2 regions of the Rhodococcus koreensis genome follow, and region 2 is predicted to be linked to the other one. Evidence: riboswitches for the same ligand, from Rfam matches in the RefSeq annotation. Region 2 holds a riboswitch; the other holds the start of a gene.

Region 1 (3,526 bases), 4.8 Mb from region 2:
CATGCGGACCACGGCCTGTGAGACGTCCTCGGGAAAGGCACTGAGATCCGCCTCGGCGCGGATCGTGGCGAAGGACTGGCGGTAGATCTCCGCGCCGTCTCGGATGTACTCGATCATCCGCTCACGATAGAGGCTCCGGGTTCACCGCTCCTCCACCCGGTAACCCGTCTTGGTGGCGACGACGTCGGCGACCTCGCCCTTGGGGCGGCCGCAGCACCGCTCGCAGCCCGACCAGTGCTGTCGGCCCTCCACCGGGAGTTCGCCGCTCGCGACGGCGTCCCGCGCATCGGTCCGCACATCGGCTAGCGCCTTCTCGCACCCGGGTTGCCCGGTGCAGGCGCTGACCTTCAGCCACGGCGAGTTCTCGTCGAAGATCAGGCCTATCGGGGCGAGGACCCGGACCACCTGCTCGGCGGACCACTCGTCCAGATCGCACAGCAGCACCGTTTTCCACGGCGTGACGACTACCGGCTTCTCGACCGCGGCGAGGAATTCCGCCAGCCGGGCGTCGAGGACCCCGAATGCGAGACCGCCGCCGAGGGTCACGTTGCCGTCCGGCTGGTCGAGCCACCCGATCGGCGGCCGGTGCTCGTCGAACCCGCCAAGCGGGTCGGCGGTCGGTGCCAGCGTCAGTGCCGACAGCGTCCGTTCGACCCCGTCGGCGATCTCGGACAGCCGCCAGTGCCGTTCGCGCAGCTCCAGGAAGACGCGGGCGGCATCGACGAGCATCGACACCGCGTCCGCTGTCGGGATCCGGACGCCGCTGTCGCGACCGGCGAGGATCAGCGCGACCTCCGACCCACCGACAGCGTGGACCCCGAAATCGCCGCCGAGCGCCGAGACGTCGCCCCGGCCGTCGTCGAGGGTGAACAGGGTGCGGCCGGGCAGGTCCGCCAACGTGGGGTCGGCGCACAACGTCCGGTCCAGTACACCGATCAGATCGCGCAGGTCCGTCAGACCCCCGATCCGGCCGGTCAGCGGCGAGACGAGAATGTTCCGGACCCGCTCGTGCGTTTCCGAGGGCAGCAGGCCCGCGTCGGCGAGGCGCCCGGCGAACTCCAGCGGATCGCGGACCGCCCGCAGTTGTGCATTGCCGCGGGACGTCAATTCGATCTCGCCGTTGCCGAGGTCGCGCGCCGATTCCGCGAGTGTCTGCAGCTGGGCGGAGGTCAGCACACCGCCGGGGAGGCGCACCCGGGCGAGCGCACCGTCGGCCGCCTGATGGACCTGCAGCGCGCCGGGGCATGCATCGGGGCGGGAGCGGTAGTCGACCATGGTCCCAGGTTACGTCCGGCCCCGGGTAGCATCACCAGCACTTGCGACAGCAGGAGAGGAAGCCGGTGCGAATCCGGTGCGGTCGCGCCACTGTGAGCTCGCCGAAACCGGTGGGCGAGCCAGACCCTCGCCTGCCGTCCTCCGACCTCCGGTTCCGCACAGAACCACCGCCACGGGGCGCGACACCCCCAGGAAGGCTCCACACGTGATCCTGCTGCTCTCCACCTCCGACACCGACCTGCTCAGCGCACGCGCCAGCGGGGCGGACTACCGCTGGGCCAACCCGGCACGGCTGCTGGTCGAGGAGGATCTGCCGGGACTGCTCGACGGCGCCGACCTGGTCGTGGTGCGCATCCTCGGCGGCAAGCGGGCATGGGAAGAGGGACTCGACGCGGTCCTGGCCAGCGGACTGCCCGTGGTGGTCCTCGGCGGCGAGCACGCCCCGGACGCCGAGTTGATGGAGTGCTCGACGGTCGCGGCCGGTGTCTCGGCGGAGGCGCACAACTATCTCGCCGAGGGCGGCGCCGACAACCTCGCCCAACTGCACCACTTCCTGTCGGACACCGTGCTGCTGACCGGTCACGGTTTCGAGGCGCCGGTCCACCTGCCGAGCTGGGGTGTCGCGCCGTTCGCCCCCGACGCCGACGCGGACCGCCCCACGATCGCCGTTCTCTACTACCGCGCCCAGCACCTGGCCGGGAACACCCGCTACATCGAGGCCCTGTGCGAGGCCGTCGACGCGGCGGGCGGCACTCCGCTGCCGATCTTCTGCGCGTCGCTGCGCACCGCCGAACCGGAGTTGCTGACGACGCTGCGCCGAGCGGACGCGATGGTGGTCACCGTGCTCGCCGCCGGCGGCACCAAGCCGGCGGGCGCGTCGGCCGGCGGCGACGACGAGGCATGGGACGTCGCCGCGCTGGCCGCGCTGGACGTGCCGATCCTGCAGGGGCTCTGCCTGACCAGCAGCCGGGAGTCGTGGGAGTCCAACGACGACGGACTGTCCCCCCTCGACGTGGCCACCCAGGTCGCGGTCCCCGAGTTCGACGGCCGACTGATCACGGTGCCGTTCTCGTTCAAGGAGATCGACGCCGACGGCCTGTCCACCTACGTTCCCGACGCCGAGCGCGCCTCCCGGGTGGCGGGCATCGCCGTCCGGCACGCCCGGCTCCGGCACATCCCCGCACCCGAACGCCGGATCGCCCTGATGCTGTCGGCGTACCCGACGAAGCACGCCCGCATCGGCAACGCCGTCGGTCTCGACACCCCGGCCAGCGCGATCAGGTTGCTCACCGAGATGCGGGCCGCCGGCTACGACCTGGGCCCCGCGGACGGGCCGGACTCCGTGCCCGGCCTCGCGGCCCAGGACGGCGATGCGCTGATCCATGCCCTCATCGCCGCAGGCGGCCAGGACCCGGACTGGCTGACCGCGGAGCAGCTGGAGGGGAACCCGATCCGGATCTCCGCCGCCCGCTACCGCGAGTGGTTCTCGGCGCTGCCCGCGGAACTGCGCGAGGGCGTCGAGGAACACTGGGGACCCGCGCCCGGCGAACTGTACGTCGACCGATCGCAGGATCCCGCCGGCGAAATCGTCATCGCCGCAATGCAGTTCGGAAACCTCGTCCTGATGGTGCAGCCGCCCCGCGGATTCGGGGAGAAGCCGGTCGCGATCTACCACGACCCGGACCTGCCGCCGAGCCACCACTACCTCGCCGCGTACCGGTGGATCGCGGCGGACGCCGCGGCCGGCGGTTTCGGCGCCGACGCCGTCGTCCATCTCGGCAAGCACGGAAACCTCGAGTGGCTGCCCGGCAAGACACTCGGCATGTCCGCCTCGTGCGGCACCGACGCCGCGCTCGGCGACCTGCCCCTGATCTACCCGTTCCTCGTCAACGACCCGGGGGAGGGCACGCAGGCCAAGCGCCGCGCCCACGCGACCCTCGTCGATCACCTGATCCCGCCGATGGCCCGCGCCGAGAGTTACGGCGACATCTCGCGGCTCGAGCAACTCCTCGACGAGCACTCGAACATCTCCGCACTCGACCCGTCGAAGCTGCCCGCCATTCGCCAGCAGATCTGGACGCTGATGCGTGCCGCCAAGATGGACCACGACCTCGGACTCGAGGAACGTCCCGACGAGGACGTGTTCGACGACATGCTGCTGCACGTCGACGGCTGGCTGTGCGAGATCAAGGACGTCCAGATCCGGGACGGGCTCCACGTGCTCGGTGCGGCGCCCCGAGACGACGCCGAG
Region 2 (3,526 bases):
GGGTCGAGACGAAGCCGTCAGCGGCGTCGCCGGGGTCCGGGGTTTCCTCGTGCGCCATCTCCTCGAACACCTGACCGCGTCGCGCACGCTCGTGTTGTCGGAAGGCCAGCACATCCGCCAACTCCACCCGCCGATGCCGGCCCGGCGACGAGTACGGAATCTTCCCGGCCTCCAGCAACCGCACCAACGTCGGCCGGGTAATGCCCAGCAGTTCGGCGGCCTCCTGCGTCGTCAGCACCGTCCGGTGCGGCTCCACCGTCACCGCCTGCCCCCGATCCAGAGCCGTGACCGCGTCGACGAGCAACCCGCGGACACTGTCCGGCAACCGCGCCGAACCCTCCGGGGTCGAGATCGTCACATCGCCCTGACCAGCGAGAACAAACTTCAACGCGGTGAGAAGGTCCCGATCGTCGGCGCCCGGCGGCAACACCGTGTGGTTCATCAGAGCGGCCATACCTCAACCATAAAACGAAAAAAACGAACACACAATGTCCTGAGCAGCGGACGAGGTGGCTCTCAGCCGAGTTCGTCGAGGAATTCCTCGACCACTTTCCGGTACTGCTCCGGCTGGTCGTCGTGGACGAGGTGCCCGGCCTGCGCGATGCGGACGTACTCGGCGCCGGGATGCCGCTCCGCCATGGTCCGCATCTGACCGTCCGGGGTGATGGTGAACTCCCCCTCGATCAGCAGGGCCGGAACGGTGATCGACGCCCACTGGTCCCAGAAGTGCCGGTCGCCCCACTCCGCCGAGATGTCGCGGAACGTGTCGACGTCGCCGTGCAGGTACCAGCCGTCGGCGCGCTTCTCGAACGACTCCAGGAAGTACTGTCCGGCAACCGGACCGAAGAACTCGAACAGATCCTCCCGGGTCGCGAACGGCTGCGGCCAGTTCGAGATCATCGCCGCCCAGTCGTCGGCGGTGCGGCCACGGAAGTCGGGGGCCATGTCTTCGAGGACGAGCGCCGACACCTTGTCCGGGTGCTCGGCCGCCAGGCACCAGGCGTGCAGGGCGCCCATCGAATGGCCGATCACCACCCACGGCTCGGTGAAGGCCGCGAGAGCCGCGGACAGATCTGCTACGAATGCTTCCGTCGTCAACCGCGACGGCGCGGGCCTGCCGTGGCCTGCGGCGTCAAACGTGAAGACGTGGCCGTGCTCGCGCAGCCACGGCACGTGCCGTCCCCACGTCCGGGCACTGCCCATCAGTCCGTGCAGCAGCAGAATCGGCTGTCCCGTCCCACCCTCGTCGTGCAACGCACTCTCACCCGCCACCACTCCGACGCTAGCGGAGTAATCTCGCCCGCATGGCAGTGGTGAAGATCAACGCAATCGAAATCCCCGAGGGTGCGGGGCCCGAACTCGAGAAGCGCTTCGCGGCGCGCGCGCACGCCGTGGAGAACTCTCCCGGCTTCCTCGGCTTCCAGCTCCTGCGTCCGGTGCAGGGCGAGAACCGCTACTTCGTCGTCACGCAGTGGGAGAGCGAAGAGGCATTCGCGGCGTGGCGCGACGGTCCGGCCCGGGAAGCACATGCGGGTGAGCGGAAGAAGCCGGTGGCGTCCGGGGCGTCGCTGCTGGAGTTCGAGGTCGTACTCGACGTCGCGGCGGCGAACAAGAGCTGAGCGGCGGGGGCGGGCCGAGGATTGACACGACGGCCCGCCGGGTGCAAAAGTTCGCAGGACAATGCGATGGTTCGGCAGGAATCCGGTGCAATCCCGGAGCGGTCGCGCCACTGTAAATCGGAGTAGTCCTTCACGGGAACCACCTCGACAGCCAGATACTGCGGCCATCGCCTGGACCTAGGGGACGCGAAATCCCAGGAGGAACTATGGCACTCGCCTACGCACCCGGCTCGTCGGTCGACACGACCCGTCTCGCCGTCATCTCTTTCGCGATCGTTCTGTTCGCGATGCTCGCTCTCTACCTCGTGGGATTCGACCAGGGCGCGATCTCGCGCAGTGGCATGTACATGCATGAATTGATGCACGACGGCCGCCACCTCCTGGGTCTGCCATGCCACTGACCGATTCCTTCACGAAACTCCTCATCCGCGGTCTGCTGGCCGGCCTGATCGCAGGCATCCTGGCCGGTGGCGTCGCGTTCGTTCTCGGTGAGTCGCACATCGACGCGGCCATCGCGATCGAGGAATCGCACAGCGCCGCCGAACCCGAAGGCCACTCACACGACGCCACCCAGGCGGACGAGCCTGCCGGGCACTCGCACGACGAGGAGGAAGCCCTCGTCAGCCGCGACGGGCAGCGCTTCGGACTGTTCCTCGCCACGTCCCTCGCCGGACTGGCTCTCGGAGCGATCTTCGCCGTCGTCCTCCACTACGCGCGACGGCTGACCACGCTGTCGGGTCCGGTCTTCGGCATGTCGCTGGCCGCGCTCGGCTGGCTGGCGATCGAGGCCGTGCCGTTCTTCAAGTACCCCGCCAACCCGCCGGCCGTCGGCGATCCCGACACGATCAACCAGCGCACGTGGTTGTGGCTTGCCGCAGTCGCGCTGGGCCTGCTCGCCGTGGTGGCGTCCGTCTTCGCGGCGAAGGCCGTCGCCGCACAGGAGTTCCTGTCGGTGCGGATCGCGGCGCCGGTTGTCGCGTTCCTCGTGGTGGCGACCATCGGATACCTCGTGCTGCCCACGATCAACGAAGTGGGTGACGACTTCCCCGCGGTGCTGCTGTGGCAGTTCCGGCTGTCGTCCCTCGCGACGCAGGCCACGCTGTGGCTGGTTCTCGGACTCGTGTTCGCGTTCCTCACGGAGCGTGCCACCCGGGCCACGGCGCCCGCGTCGGCGAACGCCTCTGCCTGACCATGTGAGTGGCACGGTGTGCTGGAGCACACCGTGCCACTCACATGGGATGGGTGTCCCAACGGGCCGGGTCCGTCTCCAGGGCGGCCCGGTCCCAGCCACCCCGATCGGCGGCCGCATCGTACGTGCTGTGCAGGAACTTCAGCAGAGCCGCATCGGGGTCGTCCGCGGTGCGGACGGTCTCGTACGGCAGCAGGAACTGCCGGAACTCCGCGCTGTAGAACGCGCCGTCCGGCCCGACCGGGTAGTCGGCGAAGCCGTCCGGTTCCGGATAGGCGTACGCGTAGAACGCGCCCTCGACGCCACCGCCGGGCCAGAATCCACAGCTGCTCAGCTCGTGTGAGTAGCCCTCGACCATCACCCAGTCGCCGCAGTTCGGCGCTCCCCCAGGATGAGTGGGCGCGCTTCGACCGGAGAACCGGGTACAGGCCAGGTCGAGCGCACCCCAGAAGAAGTGCACGGGACTGACCTTCCCGATGAAGTGGGCACGGAACTCGTGCAGCACACGATCCGCCTGCACGAGCTGCCGCCAGAACCGGTGCACCGACTCACCGTCGTACGAGCAGTGCTGCGTGTCCTCTGCGAACGGAACAGCCGTCTCCACCTCGTTGGGCCTGGCCAGGATGGTCGTCGTCACGCCCAGTTCGGCCAGCGTGTCCATCGTCTCCGCATAGAAATCGGCCACCGACTTCGGTTCGAGCGCAACCGTTCCGGTTCC

What was found. A riboswitch is a leader RNA that binds a small molecule or an ion and turns the genes downstream of it on or off. The one in region 2 is predicted to bind cobalamin.
Region 1: it holds a riboswitch for cobalamin, as region 2 does, so the genes downstream of both, JWS14_RS01520 (cobaltochelatase subunit CobN) here and JWS14_RS23975 (CbtB domain-containing protein) in region 2, are expected to answer to the same signal.

The regions. Positions count from the first base shown of each region.
Region 1 is NZ_CP070609.1:380,482-384,007, reverse strand. Features, by position in the region: gene JWS14_RS01530 (precorrin-8X methylmutase) at 1-117, opposite strand, end outside; gene cobG (precorrin-3B synthase) at 142-1,275, opposite strand; cobalamin riboswitch at 1,282-1,424, shown strand; gene JWS14_RS01520 (cobaltochelatase subunit CobN) at 1,481-3,526, shown strand, end outside.
Region 2 is NZ_CP070609.1:5,226,693-5,230,218, reverse strand. Features, by position in the region: gene JWS14_RS23990 (helix-turn-helix domain-containing protein) at 1-454, opposite strand, end outside; gene JWS14_RS23985 (alpha/beta fold hydrolase) at 517-1,272, opposite strand; gene JWS14_RS23980 (antibiotic biosynthesis monooxygenase family protein) at 1,305-1,619, shown strand; cobalamin riboswitch at 1,670-1,802, shown strand; gene JWS14_RS23975 (CbtB domain-containing protein) at 1,826-2,020, shown strand; gene JWS14_RS23970 (CbtA family protein) at 2,011-2,808, shown strand; gene JWS14_RS23965 (DUF5996 family protein) at 2,849-3,526, opposite strand, start outside.